Regions from separate parts of the Thauera sp. ZXT1-4 genome, predicted to be linked through region 1. Evidence: predicted binding sites of a transcription regulator. Region 1 holds the regulator's gene; each other region holds the start of a gene.
The links. Region 1 encodes sigma-54, which starts transcription at its own class of promoters, with help from an activator protein. Its sites were predicted from a motif close to TGGCACGCTTNCTGCTNA; they were not measured.
Positions count from the first base shown of each region.

Region 2: the regulator sigma-54 is predicted to act here: its motif matches at 1,837-1,854, upstream of glnA (type I glutamate--ammonia ligase).
Region 3: the regulator sigma-54 is predicted to act here: its motif matches at 2,340-2,357, upstream of ACUH78_RS14605 (PEP-CTERM sorting domain-containing protein).

Region 1 covers NZ_JBQWSN020000006.1:147,800-151,891, forward strand. The annotation lists gene hprK (HPr(Ser) kinase/phosphatase) at 1-657, opposite strand, end outside; gene ptsN (PTS IIA-like nitrogen regulatory protein PtsN) at 626-1,111, opposite strand; gene hpf (ribosome hibernation-promoting factor, HPF/YfiA family) at 1,252-1,575, opposite strand; gene ACUH78_RS07305 (RNA polymerase factor sigma-54) at 1,593-3,050, opposite strand; gene lptB (LPS export ABC transporter ATP-binding protein) at 3,072-3,794, opposite strand; gene ACUH78_RS07315 (regulatory protein RecX) at 3,781-4,092, opposite strand, start outside.
Region 2 covers NZ_JBQWSN020000034.1:13,702-17,793, reverse strand. The annotation lists gene ACUH78_RS17045 (rhodanese-like domain-containing protein) at 13-465, opposite strand; gene ACUH78_RS17040 (cation diffusion facilitator family transporter) at 526-1,725, shown strand; gene glnA (type I glutamate--ammonia ligase) at 1,953-3,362, shown strand; gene ACUH78_RS17030 (DUF4124 domain-containing protein) at 3,500-3,994, shown strand; gene glnL (nitrogen regulation protein NR(II)) at 4,049-4,092, shown strand, end outside.
Region 3 covers NZ_JBQWSN020000022.1:23,748-27,839, forward strand. The annotation lists gene proB (glutamate 5-kinase) at 1-11, shown strand, start outside; gene ACUH78_RS14595 (THxN family PEP-CTERM protein) at 273-1,196, shown strand; gene ACUH78_RS14600 (ThiF family adenylyltransferase) at 1,284-2,147, opposite strand; gene ACUH78_RS14605 (PEP-CTERM sorting domain-containing protein) at 2,403-3,365, shown strand; gene ACUH78_RS14610 (ABC transporter permease) at 3,489-4,092, shown strand, end outside.

The sequences.
Region 1 (4,092 bases):
CTCGCCGAAGATCGTGCGGATGTCGAGCAGCCCCAGGCCACGTACCTCGATGAAATCCTGCAGCATCTCGGGGCTTCGCCCCTCGAGTACAGTGGGCGCGATGCGCGAGAATTCGACCACGTCGTCCGCGACGAGGCCGTGGCCGCGCGAGATGAGCTCCAGGCCGAGCTCGGATTTGCCGGCCCCGGAGTCGCCGGTGATCAGTACGCCGAGCCCCAGCACATCCATGAACACGCCATGGAGCGAGACCTTCTCGGCGAGCTCGCGCGAGAGATAGAGGCGGAGCTGGTCGATCACGCCTGCCGAAGGGTGGCGCGCGGTGAACAGCGCTACGTCGTGGGCCTCGCAGATGCCGTGCAGGATGTTGGGCACCTCGCAGCCGTCGGCGACGATGATGGCTGGCGGGTGCGCCGACAGGATCTCGTTGAGATGGTGAGCGACCTTCTCGTTGGAGTGGCGTTGCGCCCAGGCCAGTTCGGCGCTGCCGAGCACCTGCAGTCGGGTGGGGTGGATCAGATTGAGGTGGCCGACCAGATCGGCCGGCCAGATGCGCTCTTCGCCCACGCTGAGGCGGGCCTCGAGCGGCCCGCTGACGTGGATCAGGCTGAGGCTGTCGCGATGGGTCTCATACAGCCGGGTCAGGCTGGTCTGCCGCATGGGCGCCCCAGTTCATGAACATCTGGTGGATGTGTGCCGCATCCGGCGCATTCAGCAGTGCTTCGCGGAATGCGCGATCGCTGAACATCTGCGCAAGCTCGGAGAGCAACTGCAGATGTGTCTCGTTGGCCTGTTCGGGCACGAGCAGTACGAACAGCATGCTGACCGGGCGACCGTCCGGCGCATCGAACTGGACTGGCGTGGCCAGGCGCAGGAAGGCGCCCGCTGCATCCTTGAGACCCTTGATGCGGCCGTGCGGGATCGCGATGCCCTGCCCGAGGCCGGTGGAGCCCAGGCGTTCGCGGGTGAACAGGCTGTCGAAAACGGTGCTGCGACCGATGCCCTGGTTGTTCTCGAAAAGCAGGCCGGCCTGCTCGAAGACGCGCTTCTTGCTGCTGGCGTCGAGGTCGACCACCACATTGGGAAGTGGCAGGAGTTGGGATATCAGGCTCATTCGCAGGTGTGCAAACACGACGCCCCGGTCTTCCAGGTCGCCGGGGCGACTGTCGTTCCGGGGCGGGCGCCGCAGGCGTGGTCAAAACGCGCGCATTATAACCACAACCGCGCCCCGGTCATGGGGCTGTAACGAAAGGCTCAGTCCTCGGGGGTCTGGTGCTTCAGCGACTCGTGGTTGTGCTCGGCCATCTTCTGCTTGTATTTCTGCACCTGGCGGTCGAGCTTGTCGGTCATCGAGTCGATGGCGGCGTACAGGTCGGCATCGTCGCTTTCAACGAAGATGTCCTTGCCGCGCACGTGCAGGGTCACTTCGGCCTTCTGCTTGAGCTTCTCGACGGAGAGGATTACCGCAACGCTGGTGACGTTGTCGAAGTGGCGGATGACGCGATCGAGCTTGGAGGTGACGTAGTCGCGGATGGCCGGGGTAACTTCGACATGATGCCCGGTGATGTTGAGATTCATGGTGACTCCTGTGGTTGTCAGATGGATTTGCGCATGCTGACCGGCGGGATATTGAGGGATTCGCGATACTTGGCGATGGTGCGCCGTGCGACCACGATACCCTGCTGGCCTAGAATCTCGGCAATCTTGGCGTCGGACAGCGGTTTCTTGCTGTCTTCGGCTTCCACCAACTGGCGAATCAGCGCGCGAATCGCCGTGGAAGAGGCCGCCCCACCGGTGTCGGTGGCGACATGACTGCCGAAGAAATACTTGAGCTCGAATACGCCGCGCGGTGTCGCCATGTACTTTTGCGTGGTCACGCGCGAAATGGTCGACTCGTGCAGTTCAAGCTGGTCGGCGATCTCCCGCAGCGTGAGCGGGCGCATGGCCACAGGGCCATGATCGAAGAACTGCCGCTGCTGGTCAACGATGGCCTGGGAAACGCGGAGGATGGTGTCGAAGCGTTGCTGCACGTTGCGGATCAGCCAGCGTGCCTCCTGCAGCTGGCCGCCCAGTCCGCCGCCCTGGGCGCGGTTCTGCTGCAGCAGGCTGGCGTACAGGCGGTTGATGCGCAGGCGCGGCATGGCGTCCTGGTTGAGACTGACCGACCAGCGCCCGCGCACCTTGCGTACGACCACGTCGGGCAGCACATAGCGCGTCTCGCTGGTGGAATAGCGCGAGCCGGGGTGCGGGTCGAGGCTGCAGATCAGTGCGTGCGCTGCGCGCAGCGCTTCGTCGTCCGAGCCGGTGAGCTTCTTCAGTTTGGCGAAGTTGCGTTCGGCGAGCAGTTCCAGGTGCTTGGTGGCGACCTCGAGGGCGAGTGCTCGCGTCGCGCACTCGGGCAGTGTGCGCAACTGCAGCGCAAGACACTCCTGCGGCGAGCGCGCGCCGATGCCCGCTGGTTCGAGGTTTTGCACGTGGTGCAGGGCAATGCTCAGGTCTTCGAGTTCGATGCCCGATTCGGGCGGCAGCAGTTCGAGCAGTTCCTCGAGCGGCTGATGCAGATAGCCGTCATCGTCCAGCGCCTCGACGATGAATCGCACCAGTGCGCGGTCGTGATCCGACAGCGGCGACAGGGCGATCTGCTGATCGAGGTGGTCGCGCAGCGCGATGCCGGCGGCCTGAAACTCTTGATAATCGACGTCCTCATCGTCCTCGCTGCGGCTGGAGGCCCCGGTGCCCACGCTGGACCAGTCGATGCCTTCATCCTCGCTGCTGCCCTCTCCGCCTTCATGCTGCAGGGCCTCGCTGCCGGACTCGGCGGGGCCTTCGCCCTGCGGCGCTTCCTGGTGGGATTGTTCGCTGGGCGTGCTTGCGGCGGCGGGCAGGAACTCGCCTTCGCCCTCCTCGCGCTCGAGCATCGGGTTGTCCAGCAGGAAGCGCTCGATCTCCTGATTCAGCTCGATCGTCGATAGCTGCAGCAGCTTGATCGACTGCTGCAGTTGCGGCGTCAGTGTGAGGTGCTGCGAGAGCTTGAGCTGGAGACTGGGCTTCATGGCGTGAGGAGGGGCGCGCAGTCAGAGCCGGAAGTGCTCGCCAAGGTAGACCTGGCGCACCTGCTCGTTCTCGATGATCTCGGTCGGTGCGCCACTGGCGAGCACACGGCCTTCGCTGATGATGTAGGCGCGATCGCAGATACCGAGCGTCTCGCGTACGTTGTGGTCGGTGATCAGCACGCCGATGCCGCGCTCCTTCAGGAAGCGGATGATCTTCTGGATGTCGATGACCGCGATCGGGTCCACGCCGGCGAAGGGTTCGTCGAGCAGGATCAGGCGCGGATCGGTGGCCAGCGCACGGGCGATCTCGCAGCGGCGGCGCTCGCCGCCCGACAGCGAGATCGCGGTGCTGTCGCGCAGGTGGTGGATGCCGAGTTCGATCAGCAGCTCTTCGAGCCGCTCGCTGACATTGCGCTTGTCCAGCCCCTGCAACTCGAGCACCGCCTGGATGTTCTCGGCCACGGTGAGTTTGCGGAAGACGCTCATCTCCTGCGGCAGGTAGGAAAGGCCCAGGCGTGCGCGGGCGTGGATCGGCAGATGGGTCAGATCCTTCCCGTCCAGGGTGATCTGCCCGCCGTCTGCGCGCACGAGGCCGACGATCATGTAGAAGCAGGTGGTCTTGCCTGCGCCGTTGGGTCCGAGCAGGCCGACCACCTCGCCCGAGCCGACCTCGAAGCCAACGTCGTGCACCACGGTGCGCGCCTTGTAGCGCTTTTGCAGTCCTGCGACCTTAAGCAGACTCATCGTGGGGCTCTTTCAGCAGCTTGCGGATCAGTTCGGGTGCAAAGCCCCGGGTTTGCAGGAAGCGCGCCTGGCGGGCCCATTCACGGGTCTCGCTGGGCGGCGTGGAAAATCGGCCGCGCAGCACGCTGCGAGCACGGTCGAGCTCCGATTCTACGCACTCGGTCGCGAGCGCAGCGTCGATCAGATCACGGTCGATTCCGCGCAGTGTGAGCTCCCTGCGCAGCCGTGTCTCGCCGAAGCGGGCCGACTTGCCGCGCACGAAGGCTTCGGCATAGCGGCTGTCGGACTGCAGGCCGAG
Region 2 (4,092 bases), on a different contig from region 1:
AGTTGTTGCAGCTCAGCCCTGATACCAAGGCAGGCCGGCATGGCGCCAGCCACCAGTGCGGTTGCGCTGGTTGTTGGCGTCTTTGTCGCCCTCGAAGCCTTCGAGGACGTTGTAGCAGTTGGCATAGCCCGCCGAGGTAGCGAGGCGCGCAGCCGAATCCGAGCGCACGCCGGAGCGGCAGATGAACAGCACCAGCGCCTCGGGATCGACCTGATGCTTGAGCTGGGCCAGGAAGTTGGGATTTTCCTGCATCGAGGGATAGGACTTCCACTCGATCTCCACCGCACCCGGCACCCGGCCGACCCAATCGAGTTCGGCGCGCGTGCGCACATCCACCAGCTTGGCGCCGGGGGCGAGCTGCATCACCTGCCAGGTTTCAGCGGGCGTCAGCGCACCCGGGTACGGCAGCCCGAGGTTTTCCGCACGTGCGTGCGCAAGGGACAACAAGTCCGACAGGGTTCCCATGCGAACATCCGTCTAAAATGTAGGTCGGCCGAAGTATAGCGCGTCCGCCGCGCCACCCCCATGCACCCCTCACACGCCCCCCAAAGACCCTCCGGCACCGCCACAGCCCGCGAACTCCAGCATGATGACGGCGCGCGCGGAAAAGGCATCCAGCGCACCACCCTGGTCGCCATCATCACCAACGCGGCCCTGGCCGTGGGGCAGGTCATCATCGGCCTGTTCGCCAATGCCTTCAGCCTGGTGGCAGACGCGGCGCACACGCTGTCCGACCTGGTCACCGACCTGCTCGTGCTGGTGGCAGGGCGCAAGGGCGCCGACCCGGCCGACACGGACCATCCCTATGGACACGGCCGCATCGAGACCGCGACCACGCTCGTGCTGGGCGCGGTGCTCGCGGGGGTGGGCATCGGCTTCCTGTGGAGTTCGGGCGTGCGCCTGCAGCACATGGACGCATTGCCGGAGCTGCATCCGGCTGCACTGATCATGGCGCTGATCACCCTGTTCGCCAAAGAGGGGCTGTTCCGATTCACGCTCTCGGCCGCACGCCGCCTGCGCGCGCCCGTACTCGAGGCCAACGCCTGGCACGCGCGCTCGGACGCTGCCTCCTCACTGGTGGTGGCGGCGGGCATCGGCGGCAGCCTGGCGGGCTACCCCTTTCTGGAGCCGCTCGCGGCGGCAGTGGTCGGTTTCCTGATCCTGCACATGGGGCTGAAGCTGGCCTGGAAGGCGGTCGGCGAGCTGATCGACACGGGACTCCCCGAGGAGGAACTCCAGCGTCTGCGCAAGACGATCGAGGACACGCCGGGCGTCATCGGGCTGCACGACATGCGCACCCGGCGCATGGCCGACCGCGTGCTTTGCGATGCCCATGTGCAGGTCGATCCACGCATCACGGTATCCGAGGGGCACCGCATCTCCGACGCGGTTTACATGCGCGTTCGCACTGCACACCCCGAGGTGCGCGACGTGCTGGTTCACATCGATCCGGAAGACGACGGCGACCTGCAGGTCGTGCCGCCGGGCCCACTACCCGAACGTGCAGAGATCGTCGCCAGCATGCGCACACTGCTCGGCGCGGACTTGCCCCCGCCCTCGCGCGTGCAGATCCACTACCTCGGCCAGCGCGTCGAGGTTGAACTCTTCCTGTCTTCGGCCCCCGCCGGCCTGGAACTCGATGCACTGCAACAGCGCATCGCACACTGGCTCAGGGCCTACCCCCGCTTTCGGAGCATCCGTGTATTCCACACCCTTGCACCATGACGGTGCATACCAACCCCGCGCCGCACCACCTGGGTGCAGAATCAGGCGGACTCAGGCACCGCTTTCGGGCATCGCCCCTTATGGCACAATGATTCGCGCATCTGCGAAACTTGGCACGCTTACTGCTTAGTGCCTTGCACAGACATCCGGTGCAACGACCTCGACCTCTTGCGGCCGCTGCTCCACCCGCTCAACACCCGCATCGCCTCATCTCACCAGGAGTGAAAATGAACGCCCAAGACGTCATGAAGCTGATCCAGGAAAACGAAGTGCGCTTCGTGGACCTGCGCTTTACCGATACCCGCGGCAAGGAGCAGCACGTCGGCCTGCCCGTGTCCGCTTTCGAAGAAGAGCACTTCGAGCACGGCCATCCCTTCGACGGCTCGTCGATCGCGGGCTGGAAAGGCATCCAGGCTTCGGACATGGTGCTGATGCCCGAGCCCTCGTCCGCCTACATCGACCCCTTCTTCGACGAGACCACGCTGGTCATCACCTGCGACGTCATCGAACCGTCCGACGGCAAGGGCTACGACCGCGACCCGCGCTCGATCGCCAAGCGCGCCGAGGCCTACCTGAAGAGCACGGGCATCGGCGACACCGCTTTCTTCGGCCCGGAACCCGAGTTCTTCATCTTCGACTCGGTCGAGTGGTCGGTGGACATGTCGGGCGTGTACAGCAAGATCATCTCGGAAGAGGCCGCCTGGTCCACCGCCGACAAGTTCGAGGGCGGCAACACCGGCCACCGTCCGCGCGTCAAGGGCGGCTACTTCCCGGTCCCGCCGGTCGACAGCCTGAACGATGTGCGCGCCGCCATGTGCCTCGCACTCGAGGCCTGCGGCGTGCCGGTCGAGGTGCACCACCACGAGGTGGCCAACGCCGGCCAGTGCGAGATCGGCACCAAGTTCAGCACGCTGACCAAGCGCGCCGACTGGACCCAGGTCCTGAAGTACATCGTGCACAACGTTGCACACCAGTACGGCAAGACCGCCACCTTCATGCCCAAGCCCATCGTCGGCGACAACGGCTCCGGCATGCACGTGCACCAGTCGATCTGGAAGGACGGCCAGAACCTGTTCGCAGGTAACGGCTACGCCGGCCTGTCCGAGATGGCCCTGTACTACATCGGCGGCATCATCAAGCATGCCCGTGCGCTCAACGCCATCACCAACCCAGGCACCAACTCTTACAAGCGCCTGGTGCCGCACTATGAGGCCCCGACCAAGCTGGCCTACTCGGCACGCAACCGCTCGGCCTCGATCCGCATCCCCTACACTGCCAACCCGAAGGGCCGCCGCATCGAAGCACGCTTCCCGGATCCCCTGGCCAACCCCTACCTGTGCTTCGCCGCGCTGATGATGGCGGGTCTGGACGGCATCCAGAACAAGATCCACCCGGGCGACCCGGCCGACAAGAACCTGTACGACCTGCCGCCGGAAGAGGATGCGCTGATCCCGACCGTGTGCACCAGCCTCGAGCAGGCGCTGGAGTATCTCGACAAGGATCGCGAATTCCTGACCCGTGGCGGCGTGTTCTCCAACGACTTCATCGACGCCTACATCGCACTCAAGCAGGAAGAGGTCGACCGCATGCGCATCACCACTCACCCGGTGGAATTCGACATGTACTACAGCCTGTAATCCAGGGCTTACTGCGCAGTCAGGAAAGGACGGGCATTGCCCGTCCTTTTTTTCTGGAGTCTAATCAGGCTTCATTCCGCAAGGGCAAGGGCGCACGACCGTGCATTCGCCACGGAAGCGGCCCCCAGGACACGCGCATGCATCCATCGAAACTCCTTCCCCTGATCCTGCTTGCCGGCCTCGCCCCGTCTGCATGGGCCGACATCTACAAGTGCACCGACCCCGACGGACGAGTGACCTACACCAACGACCGCTCGCTCGGACGCGGCTGTGTACGCCTCGAGTCAGACCAGGCGGTGTCGACCATCCCCGCGCCCCCGCGCAGCCCGGCAGCGAGCACGCCAAAGGGCACGCCTGCGGCGGCGACACCCGGAAGTTTTCCGCGCGTAAGCCCCGACGATCAGCGCAACCGTGACGACGCACGCCGCAAGGTTCTCGCGGGCGAACTCGAGCACGAGGAAAAGTCCCTCGCCGAAGCCGAGCAGGCGCTCGCCGAACAGGAGTCAATCCGAACGGGCGACGAGCGCAACTACCAGAAGGTGCTCGATCGCCTGCAGCCCTTCAAGGACAAGGTCGAGCTCCACAAACGCAACATCGAGGCCCTGCGCCGGGAGATCTCGGGTCTGCGATGATCCACATCTGGCGCGTATCTTGCTTCTGATCGAAAGAATCCCTCGGACGCGCCCATGCCAACCCCTCCCAGCCACACCGCCGCAGCCCCATTTGCCGG
Region 3 (4,092 bases), on a different contig from region 1:
ACATGGTGTGAGCCGCGCCCTCTTGCCCCGCTCGGAGTGTCGGAATTTTTGACAATCACCCGATTTCGACGCCGAAAATCAGAAACACAGACGTCATCAGAGCAATGCCCCTCTTGCTTATTGCATCTTTTTTCCTATTACTTTCATAGCCTTACGCTTTATATCCAGAAAAGAAAAAAGAAATCGAGCGAGCACAAGAAGACCCTGGCACGCGAAATGCTTTGTCCTTCGCAAGGATTGCACAGGCATCCGTTCCGCGAAGGAGAAGGAAAATGAAAGCGAACACAATCACCAAACGCACGATGAAGCCGATGGCCATCGCTCTGGTCGCCGCATTGGGCGCCTTCGCCGGCAGCGCGAGCGCCGCGATGGTGACGCAGTGGTCCTACTCGACCAATGCGGTCTTCGTGGCGGGCTCTGCGACCTGGGATAGCGGTGGCGGCACGACCACCGAACTTGCATCGGAGCTCTCCTGGGGCACGGCGGGTGGCAGTTTCACCGACGGAACGCGCAGCGCGCTGACCATCGGCGACTTCAGCGAGAGCCCGGAAACCCTCACCGGCGGCGGCCCGGCCACCGGTGAGGTCACCACCGACGAAGACGGAACACTGGCGGGCAGCGAAATCGCGAAGGGCATTTCGATCTCGCACTGGAACAACCCACTGAGTTCAACCCTCGCCACCCTCACCGGTGCAACGATCCTGGACACACTCAGCCTGACGCCGGTTCTGCCGAGCGGCGGCCCGACCGAGCGAGGTCCGGATCTGCAGTTCGTGTTCAAGTTCAGCGAAACACCGAACGCAGGCGGTATTGGCGGACTCTGCGCCGACGGCACTCCTGCAGCAGCGTACCCGGGTGGCTGTCCCGACCTCTTCGGCTATCAGAACCTGAGCATCGTGAACCAGTTCTTCAACTACGATGGCTTCACGTACTTCGTCAGCGTGCTGTCACTGAACTCGGATGGATCGGTTGACAGCATCGGCATCGGCAACCTGACGAACGGTGAGTGCTCGGCACTCGGCCTGTCCAATGGCTGCTTCGGCTTCCGCACTGCTGAAGGCGGTCTCACCACCGAGCGCTTCGGTTTCGCGATCAGCGCCCGCCCGCTGCCGGTGCCCGAGCCTGGCACGCTTGCACTGCTTGGTATGGGTCTGCTGGGCGTTGGCGCCAGCCTGCGTCGTCGCAAGGCCTCCTGAGGCGCAACCGGGTCGTTCAGACCCGGCGCGCGAGCCACAAAACGGGCCCAAAAAAGCCGCTCTCCGGAGCGGCTTTTTCGTTGCGCCTCACTTCATGTGCAGGCGCGGTCGGATGAAGGCCAGCAGTAGCTTCTGCAACGGATTGCGATTGCCGAGTGGACGCCAGGTGAAGCGCAGCTTCTGCCGGTAGGCATCGAAGTGCATGCCCCAGGGCGCCGGCCGCAGCAGTCCGCGCTTCAACAACACCTTGAGCACCGCCGTCCCCATCACCCCCGCGCACAGTTCGCAGGCCATCCCGGTGGACGGCCCGCGCTGCTCGCCAAAGTTCACTGCTTCCGGCGCCACCAGATAGGTCCGCTGCAGCATCGCCGGCGAGAGCCCCGCCATCAGGCGCGCAAACTGTTCCTGCCGGCTCTGCCCCTCGAGGCAGAAATACTCCTCGAAGCTCATCCCGCCCGGCTTGAAGTACAGCAGCGCCACGCCAATACCCAGCGGCGCCGCCGTCAGCGCCGGAATGCCCCGCTCCGCACAGGCGTGAAAGAGCATGCGCCGCGCATCCATGGCGAAGAAGTCGATCCCGTCCACATAGACATCCACCCCATCGAGAAAGGCGTCCACGTTGTCCTGGGTGACGCCCGCCGGAAAGGTCCGGATGTCCGCCTCGGGGTTGATGTCCGCCGCCATGCGCGCCAGCACCTCGACCTTGGGCTGATCGAGCGTGGACATGAACGCGCCCGCCTGGCGGTTGAAGTTGTGCACCTCGAAACGATCGAAGTCCGAGACATGAAAGGCGCCGATCCCCAGCCGCGCAAGCGTCAGCAGATGCGCGCCCCCAACCCCGCCCAGGCCAGCGATGGCGATGCGAGCGCCGCCGAGCGCAAGCTGCTCAGCAGACGAGACCCAGCCGATGTTTCGCGAGAAGGCAGAAAGGGAACTGAAGCCAGCATTCATTGCAGCACCCGAATGTTGAGTTTCTCGGACGCATTATGCGCATTTGCGCCCGCAGATGCTGAAATCGCTACGCGCTGAGAGTGTCGGTTTTTTTTACACCGACCTATCGAACTCGTAAGCGCCAATTTGCATCCACCTAACAATTACCTATATTTCAGCACCTTACGCAAAAAGAAAAGGATGGAACGCGAGTGGCACGGTTCGTGCTTTTCAAAAACTGCCGAACGATCACCACTTCCTCACCGGGAGACACACATGAACAAGACCCTAATCGCCCTTGCAGCAAGCACTCTTGTTGCTGGCACTGCAAACGCCGCGCCGTCGTGCCCTTCCACCGGAGATCCACTCGCAGACTATCAGTGCGTTCAGATCAACACCGGCAACAACGCTTTCGGTGACGGGGTGACTCACTCGTTCTACGAACTGGGAATCACTGGCACCTTGGCGACATCGATCTACACCGGCCTGACTGCCGGCTCGACGATCATCGACACGAACATCCAGAGCGTCCTGAACGGCTACGGGATCACGAGCGGCACCTACAACAACATCGCCACGCCGACCGGACAGGTATCCTTCAGCGACGCAGCCACCGTTGGCCAGCGGAATATCGACTCGCTGAACCCCCTTGACATCGACAATGCGGCGCCCGGCAACGACATCGAGGGCTTCCGACAGCAAAACGGCTGGGGGCTGGTGTTCGATTATTACCTGGAAGGCACCCTTACAGGGGTCGGCCCGAGCTTCAGCACCGGCTACTTCGATATTTTCTACACCTCTGCTGACGCGAATAATGGCAAGCAAGTGCTCCGCGTCGATATCGACGGTTCGGCTCTGAATGCAGCAAACCTGGACCTTTTCGGTCTAGTGAGCTTCGATTTCGACCAGGACGGCGATTCGGATGAGCTCGGCGATACATTCGTCAAAGATTTCTGGAACTGGGCGAGCGGCGAACCGTCCGGTGGCGGCACCTCCTGGGGTGATCTGTTCCTCGCGAACATTGATCAACGGATCACTTTCTCGTTGGACACCAACGTGAATCCGCCCATTCCTGAAGAGCAACAGCTGGCTGCATTCACGACGGAACAGTACGGTACCGTCTTCGCGCGGCAGACGACGCTCGACTCCAGCGTTCGCTTCAACGTTCCGGAGCCTTTCTCCCTCGCACTCGTCGGGCTGGGCCTTCTGGGCTTGGGTGTGACGCGCCGCAGGAAATAAGTCGCAGTTTCAGCTTGGCAGAAAGCCGCACCCCACGTGGTGCGGCTTTTTTGTCCACAGACGATAGGCCAGGCAGATAATTGTCGCTAGACTCCAGAAGCGAATCATTCTCCCTTGAGAACCTTGATTACCTCATCCTTGCAATCCGCCTGGCGCAACATCACCCGCCAGATCCACCGCAGCCGCGCCGCCCTTACGGCAATTGCCTTCGGCGTAGTCGCCATGGTGCTGGCAGCGGGGTTCATCGACTGGAACCTGCGCTTCGGACGCGACAACACGATCGAGTCCCAGCTCGGGCATCTGCAGCTGATGAAGCCCGGCTTTCTGGAGAACGGCCGCGCCGACCCCTACGCCTATCTGCTGCCGCCGCAGGGCGAGGCCGAGCATGCTGCACTGCAGGCGGTGAAGGGCTACCGGTTCACTGCGCCGCGCCTGCTGCTCGCGGGGCTGGCGAGTTCGGGTGAAGTCACGCTGTCCTTCATCGGCGAGGGGGTCGATCCGCAGGCGGAAGCAGGCATGCAATCGGGGCTGCGCTTTCCGCAGGGGCGCAACCTGGCGCCGGGCGAACCGAACACTGCAGTCGTGGGGCGTGGATTGGCGCAGAACCTGGGACTGGAGATCGGCGCTTCGCTGGTGCTGATCGCCAACACCGAGAGCGGTGGCATCAGCGCCGTGGAGGCACAGGTGGTGGGCATCTTCGAGTCTATCTCGCAGGCCTACGACGATG